4 regions of the Geodermatophilus sp. SYSU D00965 genome follow, and region 2 is predicted to be linked to each of the others. Evidence: riboswitches for the same ligand, from Rfam matches in the RefSeq annotation. Region 2 holds a riboswitch; each other region holds the start of a gene.
What was found. Region 2 has a riboswitch for cyclic di-AMP ahead of ACI789_RS16415 (C40 family peptidase). Riboswitches for the same ligand answer to the same signal wherever they lie in the genome.

Region 1: it holds a riboswitch for cyclic di-AMP, as region 2 does, so the genes downstream of both, ACI789_RS15390 (peptidoglycan DD-metalloendopeptidase family protein) here and ACI789_RS16415 (C40 family peptidase) in region 2, are expected to answer to the same signal.
Region 3: it holds a riboswitch for cyclic di-AMP, as region 2 does, so the genes downstream of both, ACI789_RS11820 (transglycosylase family protein) here and ACI789_RS16415 (C40 family peptidase) in region 2, are expected to answer to the same signal.
Region 4: it holds a riboswitch for cyclic di-AMP, as region 2 does, so the genes downstream of both, ACI789_RS21030 (aggregation-promoting factor C-terminal-like domain-containing protein) here and ACI789_RS16415 (C40 family peptidase) in region 2, are expected to answer to the same signal.

What each region holds. Positions count from the first base shown of each region.
Region 1 covers NZ_JBJGYQ010000015.1:60,262-63,538, forward strand. Annotated here, with positions in the region: gene ACI789_RS15375 (hypothetical protein) at 1-105, shown strand, start outside; tRNA gene ACI789_RS15380 (tRNA-Ile) at 222-295, opposite strand; gene ACI789_RS15385 (MFS transporter) at 286-1,548, opposite strand; cyclic di-AMP (ydaO/yuaA leader) riboswitch at 1,887-1,981, shown strand; gene ACI789_RS15390 (peptidoglycan DD-metalloendopeptidase family protein) at 2,013-3,215, shown strand; gene ACI789_RS15395 (maleylpyruvate isomerase N-terminal domain-containing protein) at 3,249-3,277, opposite strand, start outside.
Region 2 covers NZ_JBJGYQ010000016.1:124,755-128,031, reverse strand. Annotated here, with positions in the region: gene ACI789_RS16425 (hypothetical protein) at 1-400, shown strand, start outside; gene ACI789_RS16420 (YrdB family protein) at 378-758, opposite strand; gene ACI789_RS16415 (C40 family peptidase) at 910-1,953, opposite strand; cyclic di-AMP (ydaO/yuaA leader) riboswitch at 1,969-2,112, opposite strand; gene ACI789_RS16410 (hypothetical protein) at 2,313-2,492, shown strand; gene ACI789_RS16405 (phytoene desaturase family protein) at 2,523-3,277, shown strand, end outside.
Region 3 covers NZ_JBJGYQ010000010.1:158,912-162,188, reverse strand. Annotated here, with positions in the region: gene treY (malto-oligosyltrehalose synthase) at 1-1,467, shown strand, start outside; cyclic di-AMP (ydaO/yuaA leader) riboswitch at 1,787-1,929, shown strand; gene ACI789_RS11820 (transglycosylase family protein) at 1,932-2,510, shown strand; gene ACI789_RS11815 (hypothetical protein) at 2,531-3,277, opposite strand, start outside.
Region 4 covers NZ_JBJGYQ010000026.1:29,641-32,917, reverse strand. Annotated here, with positions in the region: gene ACI789_RS21040 (FMN reductase) at 1-184, opposite strand, end outside; gene ACI789_RS21035 (LLM class flavin-dependent oxidoreductase) at 181-1,326, opposite strand; cyclic di-AMP (ydaO/yuaA leader) riboswitch at 1,521-1,684, shown strand; gene ACI789_RS21030 (aggregation-promoting factor C-terminal-like domain-containing protein) at 1,919-2,806, shown strand; gene ACI789_RS21025 (hypothetical protein) at 3,019-3,228, shown strand; gene ACI789_RS21020 (class I SAM-dependent methyltransferase) at 3,225-3,277, shown strand, end outside.

The DNA.
Region 1 (3,277 bases), on a different contig from region 2:
CACCGTGAGCGGGCCGAGCGCGACCGGCAACTGGAGGCCGAGTACCGCGCGCTCTGTCTCTCCGAGGAGGCCGACGGCGCTGGAAGGTCGGCGGACGTGGCCTGACACTGAGAGATCCGCGTCCGGGCCAGGAACGGGTCAGCCGAGGCCTCGATGGGACGAGGGTGTCGAGGATCGACCGAGACGCCTCGAGCGCCAGCCGAGATAGCACAGAACAAGGGTGGGGCGGGTGGGGCTCGAACCCACGACCCAGGGATTATGAGTCCCATGCTCTGACCGGCTGAGCTACCGCCCCGGAGCCTCCAGCCTGCCAGACGCCGTCCCGGGCGTGCCCCCGTGGCCGCCCTCCCCGCGGTAGCTGAGGACGGCGGCGCCGGCGGCCCCGAGGACGAGCGCGGCCAGCACCCAGAACGCGGCGGGGTAGCCGCCCAGGACCTCGGCCAGGGCCGTCCCCGCCCACGGCGCCACGGCGGTGGCGAGGGTGATCGGCGCGGCCAGGTACCCCCCGACCGTGCCGTAGCGGGCCGCGCCCCAGCGCTCGGCGACGACGGTGGCCTGCAGCAGCGTTCCCGCGCCGCGCGCGGCACCGGCGAGCACGGAGGCCGTGACCAGCAGGGCCGCGGGTCCGGGCAGCCCGGCGAGCAGGGCGATCGTCCCGGCCGAGGCCAGCACGATGACCACGGCGCGGCCGGCCGGGGAGGTCCGGCGCGCCAGCGGCGCGTACCCGAGCCGGCCGAGGAGCTGTCCGGCGCCCAGCAGGCCGAGGGTGGTGGCCGCCAGGGTGCTGGAGAACCCGCGGCCGGTCAGGAGGGGGATGAGGGTGAGGCTGGCCGCGTAGAGGCCGAACGCGGTGAGCGTCAGCGCCGCGGCCAGCAGCAGGAACCCCGCCGTCCGGACCTCGGGCGGGACCCCGCGGTGGCCCTCCGGGGTGCCCGACCGCGGTCGGGCCCACGCCGCGGGCAGGACGACGGCGTGCAGCGGGACGGTGACGACGGCCAGCACCGCGGCCAGGACCAGGTAGGTCTGCCGCCAGGAGAGGCCGGCGAGCAGCGCGTCGGTCAGCGGCGCGAACACCGTGCTGGACAGCCCGGCCGCCAGGGTCAGGGCGGTGAGCGCCCGCACCCGGTCCTCCCCGTACCAGCGGGCCAGCGCGGTGAACGCGGCCTGGTAGAACACTGCGGCCATCGCGACGCCGGCGACCAGCCACGCCGCCAGGAACCAGCCGTAGCTCGGCGCCAGGGCGATGCCGACCGTCGCGGGCACCGCGAGCAGCGAGCCGGCCGTCATCACCCGGCGGGGCCCGTGCCGGTCGAGCCAGTGGCCCACCGGGATCCCGGCCAGCGCGGAGACCACGAGTCCCCCCGAGAACGCCGCCGACGCCGTCGGCGCCGACCAGCCGGTGTCGGCGGTGATGTCGTGCAGGGCGACCGGGAAGGCGTAGTAGAGGACGCCCCAGCTGGTGATCTCGGTCGCGCACAGCACCACCAGGCCGCGCCGCCGGGCCCGGCGTGTCGGCGGCGTGTCGGAGGATCGTGTGCGGGATCTCACGCCGACGGTCCGCCGCGTCCTCGGGCGCGGGCACGGCGCGCGCTCGCGGTCGGGGGCACGCACCACGTCTACCGGAGTCGGTGCAGGTGGGCGACGGGGTGCCCGCTCCGGCCGGCCGGTAGCGTCCGGGCTCAGCGGAGCGGGGTCGTCCGGGCACGGGCCGTAGCCGGGGGTCACCCTCCCGGGCAAGGAGGCGCGCCGGGGGTGTTACCCGATCGTGACCCCCTGTCGCATCCGTAGTAGCTTTCCCGACGGCCTCGCCGGGCTCAGCTCCTCGGGAACCGAGGGCCTCGGCCAGGCCCCGCCGAACCGCCGCAGGCCCCTCGGGGTCGAGGCGGACCGGGGACCCACCGATCCACTGGGGTGAGTCCTGCCTGCGCTGCGCGCGGGCGGGTAGGGCGCCGTCCGGCCCGAACCCGTCAGCTAACCCGGTAGGCGGCCGCGAGGATGGGAGAACCGTCGCCTTGGCGACCCTGCACCACCGCACCAGCCTGCTCGACCGTGCAACCGCCCCCCGCCGAGGCCGCCGGGCCCTGCTCGTCGCCGCCGCTGCAGCGGGTCTGCTGGCCGGCACTCCGGCCGCGCTCGCCGCGCCCGCCACCCCCGCCTCCTCCGAGCAGGAGGAGCTGACCGCACAGGTGGCCCGCATCGGGGAGCAGGTGCGCGCCGCCGAGGAGCAGCTGCAGCGGATGACCGTGGAGGCCGAGGCCGCGGCGGACGCCGCGCTGGTCGCGCGCGCCCAGCTCACCCAGGCGCAGGCCGAGGCCGAGCGGACCGCCGCCGAGCTCGCCGACGCCCAGGCCGACGTCGTCGGCGCCGAGCAGGCCATCGGTGACCTGGGCCGCCGGGCCTACATGGGCGGCGACACCCGGTACGGCGACATGGAGCTCCTGCTCGACGCGCAGAACCCGACCGAGCTGCTGCAGCAGGCCGCCACGATGGAGGTCATCGGCGACCACCGCGCCGCCCAGCTCCAGGAGTTCCTCGCCGTCCAGCAGCGGGTCGCGGAGGCCGACCGCGCCGCGGGCGAGGCCGTCACCCGGCTCGACGGGGCCGCCCGGGCCGCCGACGAGGCGCAGGCCGCCGCCGACGCCCACCTGGCCGCGGCCCAGGCGGAGTTCGACGCCCGCACCGCGGAGAAGGCCTCCCTGGAGGAGCAGCTGCGGCAGGCGGGGGAGCGGCTGCTCGCCGCCCAGGGTGCCGCGGACCCCGGCGCGGCCTGGGACCAGCGCCAGACGCAGGCGCAGGCGGTGTCCGCCGCGCAGAGCGCCACCGCCATGCCCACCGCCGGCCGGGTCACCTCCTGCTACGGCGCGCGCTGGGGCACCCAGCACCAGGGCATCGACATCGCCGCGCCCATCGGCACCCCGATCCACGTGCCGGAGGACGGCGTCGTGCTCCAGGCCGGCCCGGCCAGCGGGTTCGGGCAGGCGGTGTACGTGCAGCACGGGGACGGCCAGATCACCCTCTACGGCCACGTGAACCGCTTCTTCGTCAGCGCCGGCCAGGTGGTGACCGCAGGCCAGCAGATCGCCGAGGTCGGCAACAAGGGCCAGTCCACCGGCCCGCACCTGCACTTCGAGGTGCACCAGGGCGGGCTCTACGCCAGCCGGGTCAACCCGGTGCCGTGGCTGCACGAGCACGGCATCGCCACCGGCGGCTGCTGACCGGCGGCTGCTGACCGCCGGGCCCCGGTCCGGCTAGCGGCGGCCCCGCAACCGGCCGAGGA
Region 2 (3,277 bases):
GCAGCACTCGCCGCGGGCACCGCGCGGGCTGGCCCTGCGCTCCGCCGTCCTCGGGCCGCCCGAGGAGCTCGAGGACCGCCGCTTCGGCGACCTGGACCTGCAGGTCCGCCGCTGGCCGCTGCCGCTCTGGCCGCACCTGTACTGGGAGGTGCTCTCCGCCCCCGGCGGCTCCGTGCTCCAGGAGCACCTGGTGCGCGCGCCGGGCTCGCCGGTGCCTCGCGCCACGGCCGGCCGGCTGCGGGTGTGGGAGCACGTCCTGGACGACGTCGTCGGGCTGCCGGGCGCGCGGAGCGTGGACCCCGGCGTGGTCACCCGCTGGGAGGTGCACCTGCCCGGCGGGGTCCGGGCGCGGTTCGTCTGGGGGCTGCTGCAGGAGGTCAGCCGGCCGGCGGCGCGCTGACCGCGGCCTGGGGCGCCGGCTGCGCGGTCAGCGGCCCGGACAGCACGCTGCCCAGCACCGCAGCGACGACGAGGACGGCGGCCGCGCGCGGCGACCCGGCCGCGAGCAGGGCCGCGCCGGCGGCCCCGAAGACCACCACCTTCGTCAGGACGGCGAGCGCCGCGACCTGCACCACGGCCTGCGGCGCGGCGAACAGCCCCCACAGCAGCGCCGCGGTCAGGGGGACGCCGAGGGCCAGGAGCCACCGCAGCGCCGTCGTCCCGCCGGCGCTCCACCCCCACAGGCCGAGGGCGGCCAGCGCGCCGAGCTCGGTGGCGAAGGCGACGCCCGCCCAGGTCCACTGCCATGCCTGCACCATCTCGGGCCCCCTCCGTGGTGAACGACGCTCTGATACGAGAGCAGTGTTCACACCCGGCGCCGGGACCGTCAAGTCCCGGACACGACGGAGCCCCCGGACGCACGTGGCGTCCGGGGGCTCCGGGGGCTCCGGGGGCTCCGGGGGGCAGCCGCTAGCCGGCGATGCGGTTGAACTGCGGGGTGGCGCCCATGACGTCGACGCTGGCGACCTTGACGACGTCGCCGGAGGTCGGCGCGTGCACCATCTGGCCGTTGCCGATGTAGATGCCGATGTGGCTCACCGGGCTGTAGAAGGCGACCAGGTCACCGGGGCGCGCCTCGGCGCGGGAGACCTGCTGGCCCATCTGCGACTGCATGCGGCTGGAGTGCGGCAGGCTGATCCCGGCCGCGCGGAAGGCGTACTGCACCAGGCCGGAGCAGTCGTAGGAGCCCGGGCCGGAGGCCGCCCAGACGTAGGGCTTGCCGCGCTGGGCCATGGCCGTGTCGATGACCGCCTGGATCGAACCGCTGGCCGCGACGACGGGCGCCGAGCCGCCGGTCGACGCCGGACGCTCGCCGCGGCTGGCCCGCTCCTCGCCGCCGTGCGCGGTGGCCGCGGCAGCCAGGGCGGCGCGGCGCTCGTCGGCGGTCAGCCGCGCGTAGTCGGCCTGGTACTCGGCGATCTGGGCCTGGAGGTCGGCCTGCTGCTTGGCGACCGCGTCGTAGGACTGCTGTGCCTCGGCGGCGACCCGGTCGGCCTCGGCCTGGGCCGCGGTGGCGGCCTCGCCGGCCGCGACCGCCTGGCCGAGCACCTCGCCCTGGTGGCCGGCGACGGTCTGCAGCAGGGTCACCCGGTTGACGAACTCGTCGGCCGAGCCGCTGGTCATCAGCGCCTGCAGCGACCCCATGCTCTCGCCGGTGAAGGCGCTTCGGGCGACGCCGGTCACCTGCTGCTGCGCGGCGGCGACCACCGCCTGCGCGTCGGCGACCTTCGCCGCCGCGGCCTGGGCGGCGGCCTGCTGGGCGGCGAGCGCCTCGCGGGCCTCGTTGAACTGCTCGGTGACGACCTCGAGGTCGTGCCCGCGGGCGGCGACCAGAGTCGCGGCCTCCTGGGCGGTGGCCGGTTCCTCGGCACCGGCCGAGGTCGGGACGAAGGCCACGCCGACGGCGGCGGCGAGGACGAGGGCAGCGCGCCGGGCGGCGCGAGCGGACGCCATGGTGTGGCGGCTCTCCGTTCTTCCACGAGCCGCCTACCGAGTTAGCTGACGGGTTCGGGCGGGAAGGCGCCCGGCGCGCCCGGCCGAGGCCGTGCGTGCTTCACCCCAGTGCTGCGGTGGGTCCCCGGCCCGGCTCCCCCGGGGAGGAGGGAACCGGCTCGGCGGCGACCGCGGGGTGTCACCCATTGCGGTGACGGAGCGCCCCGGCGGACGCACACACCGTAAGCGCCGTGACCCTGCCGTGACAATTACCGGCCTGTGATTTCGTGGACTCTCGACTCGACCGCGCAGGTCCCCGGGGCGGCTGTGGCGGAAGAGACACGTGGGGTCGCCACCGCGATGGCGGGTATGTGCCCTCCATGGATCTCAAGCGACCTCTGGTCGTGCTCGCCATCGCCGGGGCGCTCGCCGGGTGCAGCAGCACCAACAACTCCAACACCGACGTCGACCGCGGCACCACCGACTGCGGCGCCGCCGAGGCCGGCAGCAACCGGGCTGACTGCTCGGAGAGCGAGAACGCTCCCACGCAGGGCGGCTGAGCACCCGCCGGACCCGCTACGGTCCGCCGGGTGAGCGCACGCAGCAGGTACGACGCCGTCGTCGTCGGGGCCGGTCACAACGGCCTGGTGGCCGCGGCCTACCTCGCCCGCGCCGGCTGGTCGGTGCTGGTCCTCGAGCGGCTCGAGCAGGTCGGCGGCGCCGCGGTCAGCCGGCAGGTCTTCCCGGGCGTCGACGTCCGGCTGTCGGCGTACTCGTACCTGGTCAGCCTCCTGCCCGACCGGATCGTCGCCGACCTGGGGCTGGAGGTGACCCTGGCCGACCGCGCGGTGGCCTCCTACACCGCCGTCCCCGGGCACACCGGCCTGCTGGTCGAGCGGGACGAGGGGCCCGCCACCGCCGCCTCCTTCCGGGACCTCACCGGGTCCGACGACGAGCTGGCCGGGTGGCGGCGCTTCTACGGCCGGCTGGCCGACCTCGCCGAGGACCTCGCCCCCACGCTGACCGAGCCCCTGCTCTCCCCCGACCAGCTGGCCGGACGGCTGCGCGACCCGCAGCTGTGGCACGACCTCGCCGAGAGGCCGCTCGCCGACGTGGTCGCCGACGAGCTCTCCCACGACGTCGTCCGCGGGGTGGCGCTGACCGACGGGCTGATCGGCACCTTCGCCGACGTGCACGCCGCCGACGGCCTGGCCGGCCGCTGCTTCCTGTACCACCTGGTCGGCAACGGCACCGGCCGGTGGCGGGTGCCCGTCGGCGGGATGGGCGCGGTCACCGGGGCGATGGCCGCCGCCGCCCGCGGGGCCGGAGCGGAGCTGCTGACCCG
Region 3 (3,277 bases), on a different contig from region 2:
TACGACGCCCTCGCCGAGGTCGACGACGTGCTGGTGGACCCGGCCGGCGAGGCGGCGCTGACCGCGCTGGACACCGAGCTGTCGGGCCGGGCGGTCGACTACGGCGAGCTGGTGCACGACTGCAAGCGCGAGGTCACCGACGGGATGCTCGGCTCGGAGGTGGCCCGCCTGGTGCGGGTGATCGGCGAGCTGCCCGGCATCTCGCGGGAGCAGCAGACCGAGACCCTCGCCGAGCTGCTGGCGAGCTTCCCGGTCTACCGCACCTACCTGCCCGACGGCCGGGAGCACCTGGCCGCGACGGTGACCGCGGTCCGGGAGCGCCGTCCCGACCTGGCCGGTGCGGTCGACGCGCTGTACCCGGTGCTGGCGCAGGCCGGCACCGAGGCGGCCACCCGCTTCGAGCAGACCAGCGGCCCGGTCATGGCCAAGGGCGTGGAGGACAGCGCGTACTACCGCTGGGCCCGGTTCGTCGCGCTCAACGAGGTGGGCGGCGACCCGGCCCGCTTCGGCAGCACGGTCGCGGAGTTCCACGAGGCGCAGCGCCGGCGGCTGGAGCGCAAGCCGGCGTCGATGACGACCCTGTCGACGCACGACACCAAGCGCAGCGAGGACGTGCGGGCGCGGCTGGCGGTGCTCGCCGAGCTCCCCACCGAGTGGGCGCGGCTGGTGCGCCGGCTGCTCGACCTGCACCCGCTCGCCGACCGGCCGATGGCGCACCTGGTGTGGCAGAACCTGGTCGGCGCGTGGCCGTTGTCCCGGGAGCGGGCGCACGCCTACGCGGAGAAGGCGGCGCGCGAGGCCGGGACGTCGACGACCTGGACCGATCCGGACGAGCAGTTCGAGGCGCAGCTGCACGCGCTGGTCGACGCCGCGTACGACGACCGGGCGACGCAGGCCGAGATCGAGGAGGTCGTCGCGCGCATCGCGCCGCTCGGCCGGTCGAACTCGCTGTCGCAGAAGCTCCTGCAGCTGTCCATGCCCGGTGTCCCGGACGTCTACCAGGGCACCGAGCTGTGGGACCTCTCCCTGGTCGACCCGGACAACCGCCGTCCGGTCGACTACGACCTGCGCCGCCGGCTGCTGGCCCGGCTCGACGAGGGCTGGGTGCCGCCGGTCGAGGAGGAGGGCGCGGCGAAGCTGCTCGTGGTCTCCCGGACGCTGCGCGCCCGCCGCGAGCACCCGGAGTGGTTCGCCGGGTACGAGCCGGTCGAGGTCACCGGGTCCGCCGCCGAGCACGTCGTCGCATTCGACCGGGGGTCCGGGGAGCAGGACGGGGTGGTGGCCGTCGCGACCCGGCTCCCCGCCGGGCTGGCCGCCGCCGGCGGCTGGGGCGACACCGCGCTGCAGCTGCCGAACGGCGCCTGGCGGGACCTGCTCACCGGCGGCCGGCACGTCTCGGACGCGGCCGGGCTGCCGGTCGGCGCGGCGCTGGAGCGGCTGCCGGTCGCGCTCCTCGTCCGGGACTGAAGAAGGACCCCTCTGCCCCCCCGTCACTCGCAGGCTCGTGGCGGGACCCTGCAGAGGGGCCATGGAGGGTGGCCGCTCCGGCGCGTCACCAGGCTCGTGGCGGGACCCTGCAGAGGGGCCTAGAACGACGTCACGGGACTCACGACGGAGAGTCGTCGGCCGGGGGCGGTGCGCCGCCCCCGGCCCGGCCTGTCGCGCCACGCCGGGGCGGCACGCCGGTGCCCGCGCGCGGACCGGGACGTCCGCCCCTAGCGTCCCGCGCGTGCTCCGGCTGTCCGGCCGGGCACGGCGCCGTCCCGCCCAACCCCGTCCGGCGGCGTCCGCCTCTGCACCAACCGTGGACGGGGGTGGGGGACCCACCTACGGCGCTGCGCGCGCCTGGGGGTGAAGCCGCGTTCCGCGGCCGGGCACCGATCGCCCGAACCCGACAGCTAACCCCGCCGGCGGTCGATCGGAGGACCTCCATGCCCCAGCACGACCGATCCCGCACGCCCTCTCGCGCCCTGCGCCGCGGCGCCGTCGTCCTCGCCGGCGCGGCCGCCGTCTCCGCCCTCGCCCTCCCCGGATCCGCCTCGGCCGCGGAGCACAACTGGGACGGCGTCGCGCAGTGCGAGTCCAGCGGGAACTGGCACATCAACACCGGCAACGGCTACTACGGCGGGCTGCAGTTCAGCGCGAGCACCTGGGCGGCCTACGGCGGCCGGGAGTTCGCGTCCAACGCCCACCTGGCCAGCAAGGCGCAGCAGATCGTGGTCGCCGAGCGCACCCTCGACGGGCAGGGCATCGGCGCCTGGCCGAACTGCGGGCGGTACCTGACCGGCGGCTCGTCGGCGCAGGCGGCCGCACCGGCGCAGGCGGCGGCACCGGAGCGGGCGTCGCGCGCCGACCGGGCGGCGTCCGGGAGCTACGTCGTCCAGGCCGGGGACACGCTCGGCACCATCGCCGCCCGGCACGGCATGGGCTGGCGCGAGCTGTACGCGCAGAACCGCGACCGGGTGGCCGACCCCGACGTGATCCGCGTGGGCCAGTCGCTGGTCGTCTGAGCCCGCCGTCCGCGCGCAGGTCACGGGGGGCCGGGCCGGCCCCCCGTGACCTGGCCGGCGCCGCGCAGCGGCAGCGGTCGTCGAGCCGTGGCCGCGCCCCGGGCGACGCCGACCGCCAGCGGCCAGTCCGGGTCGGCCCAGTAGCGGCTGTGTGCGTACAGCGGCGGCTCCGGCGCGGACTGGTTGGTCGGGTCCGAGGCCACCGGGTCGAGCAGGCGCCATTCGCCGCCGCAGACCCGGCGCAGGGTGCGGGGATCGCGCCAGTCGTCCTCCGGACCCTCGTCCCAGAGCCGACGTGACCGCAGCGGTCCGGTCTCCGGCGTCCGCTCCCAGCTCCGGACCGGCCCGGCGACCGGGTCGGTCTCGCGGAACAGGCTCACCCAGCGCTCCCCCCAGGTGTCGCTCAGCCAGCGGAGCACGTCCGGGCCGACGTGCGCGGGGAACGCGCGGCAGAACTGCATGCGCAACTGGGAGCCGAAGGTCACCAACCCGACCCTCGGGTAGAGCTCGGGTGCGATCGAGCGCAGCGCGGCCAGGCCGATCAGGCTCCCCTGGCTGTGCGCGGCCACGACCACCTGCTCGGCGTCCCCCTCCGCGGACAGCAGCCACTCGATGCGGTCGACCAGCGCCGGGACCGCCACCTGGGAGTACGCCGCGGGTACGAACGGGTGCGCTGCCCGGGGCCAGAACGCGATCACGTCCCAGACGACGTTGACCCTGCGCCGCCACTGCGCGCCCTCCGGCGCCGACCCGAACGCGCGGGACCC
Region 4 (3,277 bases), on a different contig from region 2:
CGGTGACCAGTGCGTCGGCGAGGTCGCGGGCGTGCTCGCGCAGCTCGACGACCTCCACGGTGGCCTCGTCGCCCCGCTCGCGCAGGGCGGCGACGGTGGCGGCGGTGAGCCGGTCGGCCAGCAGCCGGGTGGACGACGGCGTCGACAGCCCCGCGCTGACGACCGCCAGGGTGCGGGTGGTCACCGGGCGGTCACCTCCTCGGCGGTGCGCCCGGTGACGTCGTCCCCGGCGGCGTACACGGTGCTGTCCTGCCCGCCCCGGGCGGCGACCAGCGAGGCGTGCGTGGGGGCGTCCGGCACGTGCGCCGGCTTGAGCGCGGCGAACTCGCGGCGGAGCACCGGCACGACCTCCTCGCCGAGGATGTCCAGCTGCTCGAGCACGGTCTTCAGCGGCAGGCCGGCGTGGTCGACGAGGAACAGCTGCCGCTGGTAGTCGCCGACGTAGTCACGGAAGCCGAGGGTGCGCTCGATGACCTGCTGCGGGCTGCCCACGGTCAGCGGCGTCTCCCGGGAGAAGTCCTCCAGCGACGGGCCGTGGCCGTAGACGGGCGCGTTGTCGAAGTACGGCCGGAACTCGTTGACGGCGTCCTGGCTGTTCTTCCGCATGAACACCTGCCCGCCCAGGCCCACGATCGCCTGGTCGGCGGCGCCGTGGCCGTGGTGCTCGAAGCGGCGGCGGTAGAACTCGACCATCCGCTGGGTGTGCTCCTTGGGCCAGAAGATGTGGTTGTGGAAGAAGCCGTCGCCGTAGTAGGCGGCCTGCTCGGCGATCTGCGGGGAGCGGATCGAGCCGTGCCAGACGAACGGCGGGACGCCGTCCAGCGGCCGCGGGGTGGAGGTGAAGCCCTGCAGCGGGGTGCGGAACTGGCCGGACCAGTCGACGACGTCCTCGTCCCACAGCCGGCGCAGCAGCGCGTAGTTCTCCACCGCCAGCGGGATGCCGTTGCGGATGTCCTGCCCGAACCACGGGTAGACCGGGCCGGTGTTGCCGCGGCCCATCATCAGGTCGACGCGACCGTCGGCGAGGTGCTGCAGCATCGCGTAGTCCTCGGCGATCTTCACCGGGTCGTTGGTGGTGATCAGCGTGGTCGCCGTCGACAGCTGCAGGGTGCTCGTCCGCGCGGCGATGTGCGCCAGCGTCGTGGTGGGGGAGGACGAGAAGAACGGCGGGTTGTGGTGCTCGCCGAGGGCGAACACGTCGAGCCCGACCTCCTCGGCCTTCTGCGCGATCCGGAGGACCGCCTTGATCCGCTCACCCTCGGTGGGCGTGCGCCCGGTCGTGGGGTCGGTCGTGATGTCGCTGACCGAGAAGATCCCGAACTGCATCTCGTGCTCCAGGTGATTGAGAGCGCAACTACTGCTGCGTGCAACAGTGCCACGGCCTGGCTATTCCGCTGCGGGCGACTCCCGCGCGCGAGGTACCTCACGCAACGGATGTGACCGCCGGGATTGTCACGGGACGGTAACGGCCCCTACGGTGGCTGACGTCCGGTTGGTCGAGCCTCCCATCCCGGGAGCCTGGCTGGACGCCGCCGAGTCGTGTCCGCACCGCTGCGGGCGCGAGCCGGGGACCCACCGCAGTACTGGGGTGAATCCTGCCCGCCGAGCCTCGCTCGGAGGGCAGGTAGGGCACCTTCCCGCCCGAACCCGTCAGCTAACTCGGTAGGCGGCCACGGAAGGAACGGAGAGCACCCGCTTGCCTCACCCACGGGCCCTCGCGGCCCGCAGGGTCACCCGGCCGCGCGCCCCTCGCGCTTCCTCCTCGGCCCGCTGACCCCGCCAGCCCGCGACCGCCGGCGCCCGCGCGTCCCTCGCTGACCGCGCCCGGCACCCCACACCGACCACAGCACCGGGCTGTCCTCGCCGAGACGAGGACCGGTCCCGCGCGCGCCCTCACGCCCCCGGAGCACCACACCCGATGTCCCGCCGCACGCCGCACGACCTCCGCCCGGCCGACGCCGTCCGCACCGAGCCCGCCACCCTGGAGCTCGCCGCTTCCGAGCCCGCCACCGCTGAGCTCCCCGCCGAGCTCGCCACCGAGACCACCGCCCGCCGCCGGCTGCGGCTGCCCACCCGGGGCCGCCGTCCGGCGATCCTGCTGGCCACCGCCGCTGCCGGTGCCGTCGCGGTCAGCGTGCTGACCACCGGTCAGCCGGCCGCCGAGGCCGACGCCGCGACGGTGAGCGCGTCCACGAGCGTCGCCGAGCAGCTGGGCCTCACCGGCTCCTCCGCCGCCGCGACGTCGGACGACCTCGCCCCGCTCGAGGAGCTCACCGCCTCGCGCAGCGAGCGCGAGGCCGCCCAGGCCAGCGCCGCCCAGGCGCAGGCCGCGGCGGACCAGGCCGAGCTCGACCGCCAGGCCGCCGAGAAGGCCGCGGCGGAGAAGGCCGCTGCCGAGAAGGCCGCCGCGGAGAAGGCCGCCGCCGAGCAGGCCGCCCGCGAGGCCGCCGAGCGCCAGGCCGCCGAACAGGCCGCGCGGGCCGCCGCGCCCGCCCGGGCCGCGGCCGCCCCGGCGAGCGGCGGGTCGTTCAAGGACTACGCGATGAGCAAGGTCGGCAGCGCCGACCAGTTCTCCTGCCTCGAGAAGCTGTGGGGCAAGGAGAGCGGCTGGAACCCCAACGCGCAGAACCCCTCCAGCACCGCCTACGGCATCCCGCAGTTCCTCGACTCGACCTGGGCCGGCACCGGGATCGCCAAGACCTCCGACGGCTACCGCCAGATCGACGCCGGCCTGATCTACATCGACAGCCGCTACGGCTCGCCGTGCGGCGCCTGGGCGCACTCGCAGTCCACCGGCTGGTACTGAGCACGCACCCCGTCCCGGGTCCGGGACGGGCAACACCAGCAGCGCCGTCCCGCGCGACGCGCACCGAGAGCCGCACGCCTCCCAGGGAGGGGTGCGGCTCTCGGCGTCCGGGGGCTGGGGCACCCTGGTGTCCGGCTCCCGTCGGCGACGGGGCGGTCGCGAGCGAGACACCGTCGGTGGGTCCACCGACGCCGACACCAGGGAGACGCAGCGTGGGCCGGCGTTCCGTCGAGCAGGCTCCCGGGCCCGGGGACGCCGCCCGGCCACCCGGGCGGGCGCCTCGTGAGCTGCCGGCCGCGTGGGACCGGCCCATCTCGACCGGCAACCTGCTGGCCGACTGCGAGCGGTGGTGCCGCGACCACCTGCCCCGCCGGGAGCCGCGCCCGCCGGACGCGACGCGGGTGGTGGACTCCCAGGCGTGAGACTCGTCCCGTCCCGGTTCGTCCGCGCCCACACCCAGGTCCGCCGGCC